2 regions of the Sporosarcina sp. NCCP-2331 genome follow, and region 2 is predicted to be linked to the other one. Evidence: riboswitches for the same ligand, from Rfam matches in the RefSeq annotation. Region 2 holds a riboswitch; the other holds the start of a gene.

Region 1 (7,739 bases), on a different contig from region 2:
TCCCACTTCAGATTTGCCTTATGTTCTCGAAACCGAACAGGCTATTTTTGATCAGGAAAAAATCCTGGGTACACACAGCGTCTATGTCAACAGTGTGCCAATTTTCTATGAAAACAACGTTTGGGGTGCGGTTGCCACTTTCCGGAATAAAACTGAAATCGAAAATCTGACAAAGAAACTGACGCATATCCAGCAGTATGCGGATGCGCTTCGTTCACAGACTCACGAGTTCTCCAACAAGCTCTATACGATCATGGGACTGACGCGCTTAGGCAAGAAAGAAGAAGTGTTGGATTTCATTCAGGAGGAAATGAATATTCAGCAGGAATGGATGGATGCCTTGCTGAATGAAGTGGAAGACCCCTATGTCAGCGGTTTGCTTGTCGGGAAATTAAACCAGGCAAGCGAAATACAAATTCACGTAACGATACAGCCTGGCAGCCGCTTGCATTCCCCTTTATCCGACCGCACCCGGCAGGCCTTGCTGACTGCTGTCGGAAATTTACTGGATAATGCGTTTGACGCGGTATATGATGAAAAAGCAATTTCCCGGGAAATATCTGTCTTTTTTACGGATATTGGACAGGATATACTGTTCGAAATAGACGATGCCGGACCCGGTATTGCAAGTTCGTTGCTGGATGATGTTTTCAAAAAAGGAACTTCAACAAAAACTGGCTCTGGCAGAGGTTTCGGCCTCGCACTGACAAAACAGGCTGTCGATGCAGTAAACGGTCAGCTGTCTATTGAACCGAGCGAACTTGGAGGCACTTGTTTTGTCGTGACTATTCCAAAAATTACTGAATAAAGGATGGTTTGATATGATAAAGACAATTCGAGTACTGATTGTTGAGGATGATTTTCGGGTGGCGCAAATTAATCGGCAGCTTATTGAACAGATCACCGGTTTTCAAGTACTCGCGGAAATGAAAACTGCAGAAGAAAGCCTCACTTTTTTACAGCAGACAGAGCAGTTGCCTGATCTGATTTTATTGGATGTGTATATTCCGGACAGTCCGGGGCTTGAATTATTTCGGCGTCTCCGCAGCGACTTCCCTGCTATTGATATCGTATTTGTGACTGCGGCAAAAGAGACAGCGACTGTGGAAGAAGCTCTGCATGGCGGCGTGGTCGATTATTTACTGAAACCTGTCGACTTTGACCGATTTCATAAAACATTTACACGCTACCGGGCACGCAAAATTTTATTGGCTTCAAAAGAGGAGGTCAATCAGGAAGATCTGGACCGCCTGTTATACGGAATCGATGTCAGTCCTTCAACAGCCGCCGCACCTGATGGTTTGCCTAAAGGGATTGATCAGTTAACTTTGGAACGAATTGAAGATGTTCTGACGAGCAGTTCAGCAGACGGCATGAATGCGATTGACGTCGGACAGGCAGCCGGGGTCAGCCGTTCCACCGCCAGACGCTATTTGGAATTTCTGGTTTCTGCCGAAAAGGCAAAAGCGCAGCTTCATTACGGCGACGTCGGAAGACCTGAGCGCACCTATTTGAAAATCTGACTGCTCCAGCCGTGAGCAGAATGAACAAAATGCATAGAATAAACTCTATTGGTCTTATAATCATAATCTTTTTAGCCCCTTTCTTCCGTGTTACAGTATGAACAACTTAAGAAGGAATCATTGGATACGCTTAATGTATCCGCTTACATACTTCTTTTATAAACTTGTTCTTATAAGGAGGAAACGCTATGTTAAGTATTATTGGATTATTAACCATCTTTATTATTGTCGCTTTGCTAATCAGCGGCCGGATCACACCGATTGTCGGACTGGTCATCGTGCCGATCTTCGGTGCTTTCTTTGCCGGATATAACTTTAAAGAAATTGGAGAGTTCTTCGGAAGCGGAATCGACTCGGTCACTAGTGTCGTCATTATGTTCATCTTCGCTATTCTGTTTTTTGGAATCATGCAGGATGCCGGCGTTTTCGATCCGCTAATCAATACAATGATCTTTATTTCGCGAGGAAATGTTATTGCAGTTTCAATGGCAACTGTTGTGATCGCAGCAATCGCGCAGCTGGACGGTTCAGGCGCCTCAACGTTCTTGATTACGATTCCGGCATTGCTCCCACTTTATAAACGTTTGAAAATGAGTCCCTATTTACTTCTGCTGCTCGTGGGTACATCCGCAAGTATTGTCAATATGGTGCCATGGGGCGGTCCGCTTGGCCGTGCGGCAGCTGTACTGGGTGTCGATGTAACGGAGCTCTGGCGCCCGCTGATTAAAATTCAGGTCATCGGTCTATTGCTGTTAGTCGCGGTTGCTTTTGTCCTAGGTATGCGCGAAAACCGCCGAATCGCGAAACGCCTCGCCAATGGAGCAGAAGAGGATTTCACAGAAGACGATGTCGAGGAGGAATCCCTACAAACTGTTAATTCTCTGCAGCGTCCGAAAATGCTGTGGCTGAACGTCATTATTGCCGTAACAGTCATCGGACTGCTCGTCTGGGGGAAAGTTCCCGCCGGCTTTATCTTCATGATAGGTTTCAGTATTGCACTGCCTTTGAACTACCGGTCTGTAACTGAGCAGATGGAGCGGATCAAAGCACATGCGCCGAATGCCTTGCTGATGGCTGCAATCATCTTGGCTGCCGGATCATTCTTAGGTATCTTGAACGGCGCCAACATGCTGGATTCCATCGCTACTGATCTAGTAAAAATTCTACCGGCATTCATCGTGCCCTATTTACACATCATCATCGGATTCTTCGGCGTTCCATTCGATTTATTGTTGAGTACCGATGCTTATTATTTCGCTTTATTGCCAATCGTGGAACAAGTTGTTTCCGGATTTGGTGTCCCTTCGATTTCCGCTGCTTATGCGCTGATCGTCGGAAACATCATCGGAACATTCGTCAGCCCGTTCTCTCCGGCCCTTTGGCTTGCACTTGGGCTGGCGGGTCTTGAGATGGGGAAACATATTCGTTACTCATTCCTGATTATGTGGGGATTCAGCATTGTTTTGTTCCTCATCACGATGGCTCTTGGTGTAATTACATTTTAAGAGAGTCGGCTAAACACAGAATATTACCATTATGCTATACTTACTAGACACATATATATAAAGATCACTAGGGGCGCCGATTGGCTGAGAGGAATTTATTCCGACCCTTTGAACCTGATTCGGTTAACACCGGCGGAGGGAAGTGGCGTTTTCTAAACGGCCTCTGACTCCCAGGGGTCTTTTTCTATGAAGTTATGTAAAAGGGAGCTGTATTCATTGGAATTAAAAGATCAGGTCGTATTAGTAACAGGAGCAAGCAGAGGTTTGGGCGCGGCCACCGTGAAAGCATTCGGCGCAGCGGGAGCCAAAGTTGTAGTGAACTATTTCCAAAGTGAAGAGAAAGCTCAGAAGGTCGTCAATGAAATCGGTGCAGACCGCGCGATCGCACTGAAAGCGGATGTACGGAATCCAGAGGAACTGCAGTCGCTCGCCGAAGAGGCAAAGGCGCATTTCGGAAAGCCGATTACAACAGTTGTCAACAATGCATTGATCGACTTTTCATTCAACGGAGATGACCGTGAAAAGCTCGATACAATCGACTGGCAGGATTACTTGAAGCAGCTCGAAGGCTCTGTCGGCGCAACATTACATACGCTTCAGGCGGTCAGGGACGGAATGAATGAGCAGAAATTCGGACGCATCATCAACATCGGAACAAATCTCGTACAAAACCCGGTAGTTCCCTATCACGATTACAACACAAGCAAAGCAGCACTCCTCGGTATGACACGAAGTATGGCAAAAGAACTCGGACCGGACGGCATCACGGTCAACATGGTATCCGGCGGGTTATTATTGAAAACAGACGCAAGCGCCGCCACGCCGGATGCGGTTTTCGACATCATTAAAGCCAGCACACCGATCGACCGCGTTGTGACTCCCGAAGAAGTGGCGGACGTCGTAGTATTCTTCGCTTCCCCCGCAAGCCGTGCGATCACAGGACAGAACCTTGTGGTCGATGGAGGATTGGTGATGGATTAAAAGTAAAAGTATTACCCGGCTGTTCCGGAAGAGTCATGATCGTCTGGCTCTTCCAGGACAGCCTTTTTCATTGGCGGAATTTTTGGAGTGACTTTTTGGCAATGGTGCGGTGGTCGGCCTGTTTGGCGCGTTCGGACGGCGGTTTGGAGCGGCGCAAAGGCGTAAATGTGCGGCAGTCACTGTTTTTGGCGCGCTTCAGGAGCGTTTTGGTGCGGCAAACGGCTTTTTTGGTGCGGTTGGTTATGCTGCGTGCAAGGCAAATATCTAATTTCCTCAGCACACACGATGCGTAAATAAAACTGCCGTCATTTTAACCCGAATAGTTCAGCGATGCTCATGGACACCCTTCAAACGCTCATGGATCCGGCCGCGTGATCATAGCAATGCGCCAAGCGCTCATAGCGCCCCCGCACGTGATCATATTCCCCTGCCAAGTGATCATGAAGCCTCCGCAAATGCTCATAGCACGCAATTTCCCTGCCAAAACGGCACAGCTCTCCTTCAAATATCAACATAAGCTAGAAATGAAGGAGGTGCATACTTTTATGGCATCCAGAAAATTCAGACCTTGCAGCGGCTGTGACTCTCCCTCTGTTTCCCGGCCAGAAAAGAAATGTTACGAAGAACGGCATTTGGTCCATATCATCACCGATTTCCTGATGGGCACGCCTGTAATACTCACACTGATTGATTCAAAAGATACGAAACGAACCGGCTATTATTTAGATTTCAACCGCAGCACACGAACCGTTCATTTCCAGCCCGCCGGAGATACCACTGTTAATGAAATCCCGTTGTCCGAAATTTGTACGATGAAATATCGGACCTGACCCTCGTGATGAATACAGGAAAAGACAGCAGAGCATCAGACTGCCCTGCTGTCTTTTTTCACATCATTTCATCAAAATACTCCACCGTTTTCATCGGTCCGCCAGACTTCCGCAAGTTCCATGTATTTTCCATAAATATTTCCGCCAGCTTTTCATACTTCCCGCCGTATTTATCCGCCCACTCCAGCGTCACAACACTTTCATACAGATCAGACATCCGTTTCATCCAATTTTTCGCTTCGAACGTCTGCAGTGCCTGATCATAACCTGCAAATGCCGTGAGTCCTTCTTGCTGATCAGCGAGCTCTGCCGCCAGCACCTGCTTCCATTCATTGTCGGCAAGCGTCGTAATACGGGATTTCATTTCTTCAATAAATAATTCATGCACGTTATATTTCGAAACTAAACGAATCAGCTCCAGCGCCAGAATATTCGCCGTGCCTTCCCATACCGTCAATACCTGTGCATCCCGCAACAGACGCGGTGTCACAAAGTCTTCGATATAACCATTGCCTCCATGCATCTCAATCGCTTCATGCGAAAAATGAATCGACTGCTCAGCCGTTTCTTTCTTAATCAGCGCAATGAAAAGCCGGTTCAGCACCTGTTCGCGCTCACTCGCCTTGCCATTCGTGACATTCTCATACAGCTTAATAAAATCAAATACCGTTACCGTTTCTGCATGCAGTTTCGCACGGAGCCTGCCAAGCGAATCGCGCACCATCGGATAATCCGTCAATCGCCGTCCGAATGCGTTTCTGCGGCTGGCATATGCATTGGACTCAAGTAAAGCTCTGCGCATGATGCCCAGTGAAGCGACGGCATTGCAAATACGCGACAGATTCAGTGCTTCGAGCATATAAGCAAGCCCTCTTGCCGGATCTCCCACGACGTACGCGACAGCTCCCTCAAACTCCACCTCGCCCGAAGGCACTGCGCGCACGCCAAGCTTATCTTTCAGACGGCGTACACGAAGATGGTTCAGCTCCCCGTCTTCATTGCGCCACGGAACCGCGAACAACGTCAGACCCCTCGATCCTTCCGGGGCACCTTCCATCCTCGCCAGCACCATTGCCACGCCCGCCATCCCCGCATTCGAAGCAAAATATTTTTCTCCGTACAGACGATATCCGCCGTCTTCTTCCACCGCGCGCACAATATTTGCGCCGACATCTGATCCGCCCTGGCGCTCTGTCAAAAACGTCGCCCCTTCGAATAAAGGCATATCACCCGTCGCGCAGACATGCGGCAGGAAGCGCTCTTTCACTTCATCATCAGCAAAATGATCCAGCAAATACGCTGTCGCCATCGTCAGCGTGACCGGACAGTAAAAACCCGGTTCCGCATGCGACAGGAGATACCCCTGTGCAAAGCTATATGTGTAATTCCCCTTATGGCCGAGGCCTGGAATCTCTTTATGGACATAGCCGACAATTCCTGTATCGTACGTTTCCTGTACGGTTTTCTTATAGCCTTCATTGACCCATACTTCAGAAACCTCTTCACCGAATTTATTATAGCGAAGCAAACGCGGCTCACCTTCCCGGTCGGTATACGCTGCACGCTCGTCAATTTCATTGGCGCAAGCCCTTCCAAACTCGTCAAGTTCCCGTAATGCATAATCAAGAAACGGCCCTTGCAGCCGCTCCCGCAAAATCAATTCCAGCGTTTCGGCGCCCCTGAAAAAGTTTCCCGTTTCATAATGATCAGTATTCTGTAACACTTTCATCGTGCAAATTCTCCTTCCCGCAATGGCTGTTTGAGAATTTTCCCCGAAGCATTTCGCGGCAGTGCTTCCACTTGCTCATAAATGCGCGGTATTTTGAATGAAGCCAAATTCTCCTTCAGATAAGCCTGCAGATTACCTGCATCGATTTCACCCGAAGCCGCAAAGACCGCCTTCACCGTCTCTCCCCATTCGGTATGCGGCACACCGACGACGGCAACTTCCGTCACGCCCGGGAACTGCACAATCAACTCTTCGATTTCCTGTGGATAAATATTGACGCCTCCGGATACAATCACATCTTTCTTGCGGCCGACAATCCAATAAAACCCGTCTTCATCTTCCAGTGCCAGATCGCCGGTACGCAGCCAGCCGCCGTAATAAGCTTCTTTCGTCGCTTCTTCATTTTTATAGTAGCCTAGCATATTTCCTTCACCCAGCAACACGATCTCCCCAACTTCTCCCGCTGCAGCGTCTTGTCCCGTTTCATCAACAATACGAAGTTCCGTGTGCAGAGGTGCACGCCTTCCGATACTTCCCGCTTTCGTCTCATGCTCATCTGCCATCAACAGCGAACCGCTCGGACCTGCTTCCGTTAGTCCATACACACAAACCAAATGATCCGTACGGAACGCAGCTTTCACCTTCTTCACCTCATCAGCAGACAACGGCGCTCCACCATAAACCCACCATTTCATCGAGGATAGATCTGCTTCCTGCAGTCTCGGATTTCCTGCAGACAGCAGATAGGCAACCGGCGCGCCGAAGAAATGTGTCGTCTTCTCCTTCTCGACTGTATCGATGAACAAATCCGGCGTAAAAGTTGGTGTCAGCACCAGCGTCGCGCCCACATACACCCCCGCCATCAGAAACAAATGAAGCGGCGCCGAATGGCTGAGCGGCATCATCAGCAAAATGCGGCTTTCCGGCTTCATCTCCATTTCCACAGAAATCATGGAAGCGACTGTCAGGATATTACGATAGCTGAAGAGCACTCCTTTAGGGCTCCCTGTCGTCCCGGACGTATATAAAATAGTAGATTCATCATCTTCTTTCAACTCACAAACTATCGGCGTCTTGTCGCCCTGCTTCAATAATTCATGGAAATCCAGCCAGCCGTCAGCCACTTGCCCCGTCTTAATTTTTAATGAAGGCGCTTTCATTTTTTGAGCCG
Region 2 (7,739 bases):
TCAACCGCAAATTAATTCGGCCGCTGCAGTTGCTGATGGAACAGATGGCATCTTTCGCAAAAGGGAAAAACGTTGCACCTATGCCAAAACGGAATGATGAAATTGGTGAGCTGGCTGAGAGTTTTGCCGCTATGCAGGCAGAGTTGGAATCTGCCAAGCAGAAACTCGCTGCGGAACAACAGCAGAAAGAATTGATGATTGCAAGTATTTCCCATGACTTAAAAACACCGCTTACTTCGATTCGTGCCTATACGGAAGCATTGCAGTCAGGGATGCGGTCACCCGCAGAGCAATCGGAATATTACGATGTCATTGTCGCAAAGGCAAATTATATGCGGCAAATGCTCGATGATTTATCGATGTATACATTATTGCAATCCAGCACATATGACATGGAATTTGTGGCAGTCGAAGGCGATGAGTTTTTCGATATGCTGCTTTCCGGCTATCAGACGCTATGTGATGAGAAGCAAATTTCATTGGATATGCAGGTGGATGTGACCGGAGAATTTGCAGTCAATGCCAAACAAATGATGCGGGTTGTGGATAATGTAGTTGCGAATGCTATTTCGCATACTGCAGTTGAAGGAAGCATCGGTTTATCTGCAACTGATGCAAAGGTGATCCCTTCTTGGACATATGATTTTGTACAGCAAGCAATGACGGCTGATGACGGTTTATATTTGATTGTACAAAATGAAGGGAAAGGTGTATCCGAACAGCAGCTCACTCGTGTGTTCGAACCACTTTTCCAAGCAGACATGGCGAGGACAAAAGCCGGCGACCGCGGAAATGGGCTCGGCTTGAGTATCACAAAACAAATTATTGAAAAACACGGCGGCACGGTTCGAATGGTGTCTTCTGAGGAAATCGGCACGGCGATCATTTGCTGGCTGCCGCCAAGTAAAGGAGAGGAAAATGGATGAATTGGTTGAAACCATCCTTATCTATTATAGTCCTGCTGTTTTTCGCAGTCGGACTGGCAGCATGCACTTCTGAAGAGAGTCAATTTTCACCGCAGGAGGTGGTCAATGCCGCACTGAAAGAAGCGGATGAAACTACGTCATACTACGCCGAATATACGATGCATTTCAGTGACGATGAAAGTGATTTTTCTGCAAAAGAGTGGGTGTCTGAAGATGGTAAAAGAAGAGTGGAAATCGCATCTGGGGACGGGGACGGGGACGGGGATGAGCAGAGTATTGCAATCAATGACGGTCAGCAGCTGTCAGTTTATGATCAAGCAAGCAACACCGTCAATATCATGAAGTTTTCTAGCGAAGACCAAGCAGCGCTCACGCAGCAGTCTCCCCGCCAGCAAGCTGAGCATTTATTGAAACTAATAAAAGACACACATGATTTCACCAATGAAGCGGATGAAAAAGTTGCCGGACGAGATACTTTCCACATAGTCGCAAAGACAAAAGACGATGCATCCTTGATTGGCGATCAAGAAGTCTGGATCGATAAAGAGACCTGGATGGTACTGAAATCGGTTTCAAAAAGCGCTCATACTGAACTGATACAGGAATATACGAAGATTGATTTCAAGCCCAAATTGGAAGAAGAATTATTTGTCTTAGATTTCCCCGAAGATGCGACTGTTGAAGTAATGGATGAGGAAAATTACGCACCAAAGGAAGTTTCATTGGAAGACGTAAAGGAATCACTTGGTTCGTATTATCAAATACCTGAAACAGACGGACTTCAATTAGACCGGATTACTGTATTAGAAGGGATTGAGGATCGTCCGGAGTATTCGTTTGACTATAAGAGAAATGACTTGCCCGCCTTTTCCCTGACTGTTTTAAAACCATTGCCGAATGCAGTAGACTTCGGGCAAGTGGGTGCTGAAGAGGAATTGACCATCCGCGGGCAGCAGGGAACGAAAATGGACAGCAGCGGATTCCGGTTCATGGAATGGGAAGAGGAGGGATTGCAGTATAATATCATATTGGAAAACCCCGAAATTGATTTTGACGAGGCACTAACCTATTTAGAATCGATGAAGTTGACAGAAGAATAGATGAGGAGGAATTCTTGTTGAATTGGTATTTGACAGTCATCATGTTTTTGCTGATCTATTCAATCAGCGTCACCTTGCTGTATTTGAAGCAGAGTAAAAAATAAACTCAAGTAATCCATGCCCCTGCACATAGATGCAGGGGCATTTTTTGAGTATTCCAATACTTCCCTCATAGCTGATAAAAAAGAACTTTTTAAGTCTTTTTCACTAGCTCATAGTAAATACTATGAAAAAGCGCTATACTATAAGCACCTACTTTCATCGGTAGTTTCATATTTTCACTGAACACTCATTCTTATTACATATAACTCATGAAAATCCGATGATCATTAATTGTCAGTCAGGAGAGTGGAAAAATGGGTACTTTCAAAAGTATTCGGGGGAAGTTGCTGTTTGGTTTTTCGGTGGTCGTTCTATTAATCGTGCTGGTCGGGTCATATATGATATATACCCTGCAGCAAAACAATAAGTTAACACAAAATATTTTGGAGAAGGAGCTGCCGCTGCTGATTGCAGATGAGCAGCTGTCTCTAGATATGGCGAACCGCATAGCTACATCAAGAGGCTTCATCCTGACAGGAGAGCAGCACTATCAGGATTTATTTGATGAATATACTGCGGACAGTGCAGCTGATCAAGAAGCCATTCGTGAACTCGGTACCAGCCAGGAGACGATGGATCTGATGGACCGCACAGTCAAATGGCGGGAAGCGATCACGGATGATGTATTTACAGAGTATAAGAGAGGCAATGAGGAGGAAGCCCGCGTCAATCTGCTCGCATTAAATGAGGAAGCCCTCTCCTTGATGGGCGCCTATGAAGAGACTGCCAGTAACCGGGAGCAATTCATCATTGAACTGGAAAAAGAGATGCTGGCAGGCGGTAAAACAACTGCCATTGTAGTAACCAGTGTGATTATACTGGTGATACTGCTGAGCATTGCCGCCGCGCTCGTCACATCGAATTCAATTACCCGGCCGCTTGGAATCGTCAACGACCGCATGAAGCGGCTGGCAGACGGCGATTTGACCGGCGAACCGCTTGAGACTCATCTTCGGGATGAAATTGGACAGCTAATTGCCTCTACGAATGAGATGAACAGAAGCACTCATCATCTGCTCGACGAAATCGGGCATGTATCCTCCACTGTTTCTACACAGAGCGAGGAGCTGACCCAGTCAGCTAATGAAGTGAAAGCCGGCACGGAGCAAATTGCCACGACGATGGAAGATTTGGCACACGGTACTGAGTCGCAGGCAGACAATGCGTCCAGCCTGTCAAGCAATATGGAATCTTTTGTGCTGAAAGTCGCTGGTGCCAATGAAAGCGGACGTTTCATTCAGCAGTCTTCTGATGAAATTTTGGGAATGACGGTTGAAGGCAGCGAATTGATGAATTCCTCTTCCAAACAGATGGGATTGATCGATAAGATGGTGCATGAAGCTGTCCTGAAAGTAGAGGGGCTGGATCAGCATACCCAACAGATTTCGGAACTCGTCTCCGTCATCCAAGACATTGCGGCACAGACCAATCTGCTCGCCTTGAATGCAGCAATTGAAGCTGCGCGAGCCGGCGAGCACGGCAAGGGATTTGCAGTCGTGGCTGATGAAGTCCGGAAACTCGCTGAGCAGTCTTCCGCTTCCGTAACGACCATTACCGATATCGTCCGTCGGATTCAAAGCGAGTCCAGTATGGTGACAGATTCGCTTCAAATGGGTTATAAAGAAGTCGAGGAAGGAACGGGCCAAATCGAGCGAACAGGAGAAACCTTCCAGAAAATCAATGAGGCCGTAACAGCAATGACTGAACGAATCCGCGGTATGGCACAAGATCTGCAGGCTATTTCGACGAACAGTGAAGAAATGAGCAGTTCTATCGAAGAAATTGCTGCCATCACAGAAGAATCCGCAGCTGGAGTACAAGAGACATCCGCTTCTTCCGAGCAGGCAAGCAGCGCGATGGAAGAAGTCGCAAAAAGTTCGGGTGACTTGGCAGCGTTGGCAGAAGAACTGAATAATCTTGTCCGACAGTTTAAACTGTAATTATTTCAAATCTTAAAAGCGCCTGTTCTGTAACCTTCAGAACAGGCGCTTTTCTAATTGCCTTTCAAGATTCATTCCAACACTCACATCCTACGCATTTACACTGACAGCATTCTTTTCCCTTTAAGGTACTATTACCCAGCCCCTCCTTTAAAACACAACGGATGATCATAGAGTAATCTAAGTGTCCGTAACGCAAAGAGAGCCGCCCGCAAAGCCAATTAAAAATGACTTTACGGGCGGCTCTCATTAGTTATCTGCGTAGTCCAGCCGGCTTTTTCAGCGGATTCTTCTCCATTAAATATGAAATGAACGTCGCGTCTTCCGCCAGTTTCGAATGTGAATGATTCAACAACACTGCAAGGTTTTTCGCATCATCCAGCGCTCTGTGCGCCTGCTTCACGTCAATCCGATGTGCGTTCAGCAGCTGCTGCAGTTTGCCGTTTTCAAAACCATAATCTTTCCATCTGATCTGCCGGACGGAACAATACCAGTCCATATCAAGCGTTTCGGGCAGCAGCCGGCTGACGAACCCCCTGTCAAATGCAGCATTATGCGCCACGATCCCATCTGCCTGGCTTAAAATTGATATGATTTTATTCATATCAAGCGACTTCCCTCTCACCATCTGATCATGGATCCCTGTAATTCTCGTAATTGTCGAAGGTATCGAATAAAACGGCTCCTGAAACTCGCAATACTCGTCTGTCACACGGACAATCCTGTTGTTTTCAAATTCACCGAGCATGACTCCGAGTTCAATCACTTCACTGCCTTCCGCACTCATACCCGTCGTTTCCACATCTATAAAGGCTATCTGTTTATTCATTGGAAAACTCCTTCACTGTCAATTAATCACTAGTAACTAACTCTTCCAGCGCCGTCTTTTCTTCTATTATACCAGCGCACCCATGTTCTGCAGTAACATCTTGCTCTGATCATTGACAGGTTGCCAGACAAATCTGTCTGCTGTATACTAGCATTGCTAACATAATTGTCCGTACGGGTGCTTGAGTGAATCAGGCTGAGATAGCAGATGAAACCGCTGCTGACCGTGAATCTGATCTGGGTAATGCCAGCGTAGAGAGCGTGTTCGATGGAATAATCGGGATGAATTTCCCTCCTCGGCTGTCTGCTCTTTCAGACGGCTTTTTGTTTAGGCAAAAATAAAAGGAGTGGAATTTATTGAAGAAATTAAAGTTTACAGATTTGCTGATCACCATCATGATCGGCGTGGTCTTCGGCATCCTCATGAAATTCTGGGATGACCTATACACTGTAGTCAAACCAATCATGCCGGTTGCCCGTCAGCTGATCTATGGAATGTGGTTCATGGTGGGTCCCTTCGCCTACCTGCTCATCCGCAAGCCCGGCACCGCATTGATTGCAAGTATTGCAGGTGCAAGTTTATCGGCGTTTGCAGGCCATGGCATTGAAGTATTAATGTACGGGTTTGTACAGGGGCTGGCAGCTGAATTAGTATTTGCGGCAGCCCGCTACAAACGATTTTCCATGCTGGTTGCAGGACTTGCAGGTGTTGCTTCCTGTGCTGCCAGCTTCACACTTGATTTGGTGTACGGTTATGCCGCGCTTGAAACTTGGGCTCTTATTGTGAAATATGGGCTGCGTGCGATCAGCGCATTTATCTTCACCGGCATATTTGCTGTACTGATTGTCCGCGCTCTTGAAAAAACAGGTGTGACATCTTTAATCCGTCCCGTTGATAAAAAAGAATACTCGATGCTGGACCGGTAACATGAAGATGGTTCATTCGAAACAATGCCCGGCCGGCGTCACCAATCTGCGTCTGAAATTTCCGGGTGAGGATTCATTAGTTTTCAAAGATTTCTCGTTTTCTGTGCAGCGGGGTGAAAAAGTTCTGCTGCTCGGACCAAGCGGCTGTGGAAAATCGACACTGCTTCAAGTACTGAGCGGCATCATTCCCAATTCCATTGAGCTGCCAATGAAAGCAGACCAAATTGTACTGCCTGAATCTTGGGGATTCGTCTTCCAAGATCCTGATACGCAATTCTGCATGACGTATGCAGATGAAGAACTGGCATTTGTGCTGGAGAATTTGCAAGCCCCGCGGGATAAAATGGCACCTTTGATTGAAGAAGCGTTAAAGCGTGTAGATCTGCAGCTGAACACATCACATTCGCCAATCAACGAAATGTCGCAGGGCATGAAACAGCGTCTGGCGCTGGCTTCTGTACTTCTGCTGGAGCCCGATGTCCTGTTTCTTGATGAACCGTCTGCCCTTTTGGACCCCGATGGTACGGAGCAGATCTGGTCTTCCATTAAGCAGGCTACAGCTGATAAAACGGTGATCATTGTAGAACATAAAATTGATTTGATTGCCGACTGGGTAGACCGCGTTGTGCTGTTTAGCGACAATGGAGCTATCATCGCAGAAGGTCCGCCGGCGGCTATTTTCGCTGATTATCAGAAAGAATTGAAGCGCTATGGCATCTGGTATCCGGGCGTGTGGAAAGAGTATCTGGAACTGAATAGTTTCCGCTCGATGATGCACAACCGCAAGCCCGTCGGTTCTTCTAATAAAATTCGGTTGAAAGACTTTACCGGTTTTCGCGGAAACACACCAAAAATCCAGGCAGAATGCGCAGAGGTGAAGTCAGGGGACTGGATCACGATTACAGGTGAAAACGGTACAGGTAAAAGTACTCTGCTGCTGTCACTTATGCAACTGCTGCGAACAGAAGGTATTTATGAAGTAAACGGCGAGCCTGTTATCCAGAAAAAGAAGAAACGGCATCTTCCAAAAGGCCTGTCCCTCGTCTTTCAAAATCCCGAGCTGCAATTTGTCACGAACTCGATTGCAGAGGAATTGACCGTTTCATTACACGGCATGCCAAAGGATCAGGCGGAAGCGTATGCCAAAGAACTGATGCACTTGTTTAACTTGCCGGATTCAGCCGGCCGCCACCCCTACCAGCTCTCAACAGGTCAGAAACGCCGGCTTAGTGTAGCAACAGCGCTCACTCCCGGAACTGATATTGTGTTGCTGGACGAACCAACTTTCGGACAGGACGCCCGCAATACGTTCGCGATACTTGAAAAACTCGAGCAGCTGCGGACGGAAGGTGTCACGATTCTAATGGTGACGCATGATATGGAGATTGTTGAACACTTTGCTACATCAGTCTGGACAGTAGCTGACGGCATAGTGCACACGGATTCTGCGGGAGGTGACCGGAATGCTCGCATGGTTCACGCCTGAGCGCAAAACATGGCTGTTTCAAGTGAATCCTGCGCTGAAATTTGTCGTGTTCTTTGCACTATTACTAATCACGCTCTTTAATCAAAATTTCCCGTTCGCTGTCTGGCAAGCTGTTTTTTATGGAGTGTTTTTCTATCTATTCAGCGGCTATTCCATCAGGAAGCTCGCCCTGCTGTCGATTCCGCTGCTGATTTCATTCCTGTCTTCCGCACTGACACTGATCCTGTTCGGTAAAGGAGATACAGTGCTATGGCAGTGGTATTTAATCAAGATTTCTGAAGAGAGCATACAGCACGGTCTGCTGCTCGGCAGTAAGTCGCTGTCATTCGGATTTGTCGGCTTCACATTTCTGCTGACGATTCAGCCTGTGCTGTTTTTCTACGCGATGATGCAGCAATTTCGGCTGCCGTCAAAATATGCATACAGCTTT

The links. Region 2 has a riboswitch for thiamine pyrophosphate ahead of NCCP2331_RS16270 (ECF transporter S component). Riboswitches for the same ligand answer to the same signal wherever they lie in the genome.
Region 1: another riboswitch for thiamine pyrophosphate. It lies ahead of NCCP2331_RS11230 (3-oxoacyl-ACP reductase); the one in region 2 lies ahead of NCCP2331_RS16270 (ECF transporter S component).

What each region holds. Positions count from the first base shown of each region.
Region 1 is NZ_BRCD01000017.1:69,474-77,212, forward strand. It holds gene NCCP2331_RS11215 (ATP-binding protein) at 1-808, shown strand, start outside; gene NCCP2331_RS11220 (response regulator) at 822-1,523, shown strand; gene NCCP2331_RS11225 (CitMHS family transporter) at 1,712-3,028, shown strand; TPP riboswitch at 3,088-3,186, shown strand; gene NCCP2331_RS11230 (3-oxoacyl-ACP reductase) at 3,245-4,009, shown strand; gene NCCP2331_RS11235 (hypothetical protein) at 4,555-4,839, shown strand; gene NCCP2331_RS11240 (acyl-CoA dehydrogenase family protein) at 4,898-6,568, opposite strand; gene NCCP2331_RS11245 (class I adenylate-forming enzyme family protein) at 6,565-7,739, opposite strand, start outside.
Region 2 is NZ_BRCD01000036.1:3,864-11,602, reverse strand. It holds gene NCCP2331_RS16290 (sensor histidine kinase) at 1-926, shown strand, start outside; gene NCCP2331_RS16285 (LolA family protein) at 923-2,026, shown strand; gene NCCP2331_RS16280 (methyl-accepting chemotaxis protein) at 2,383-4,068, shown strand; gene NCCP2331_RS16275 (exonuclease domain-containing protein) at 4,322-4,897, opposite strand; TPP riboswitch at 5,061-5,172, shown strand; gene NCCP2331_RS16270 (ECF transporter S component) at 5,254-5,823, shown strand; gene NCCP2331_RS16265 (ABC transporter ATP-binding protein) at 5,825-7,309, shown strand; gene NCCP2331_RS16260 (energy-coupling factor transporter transmembrane component T family protein) at 7,287-7,739, shown strand, end outside.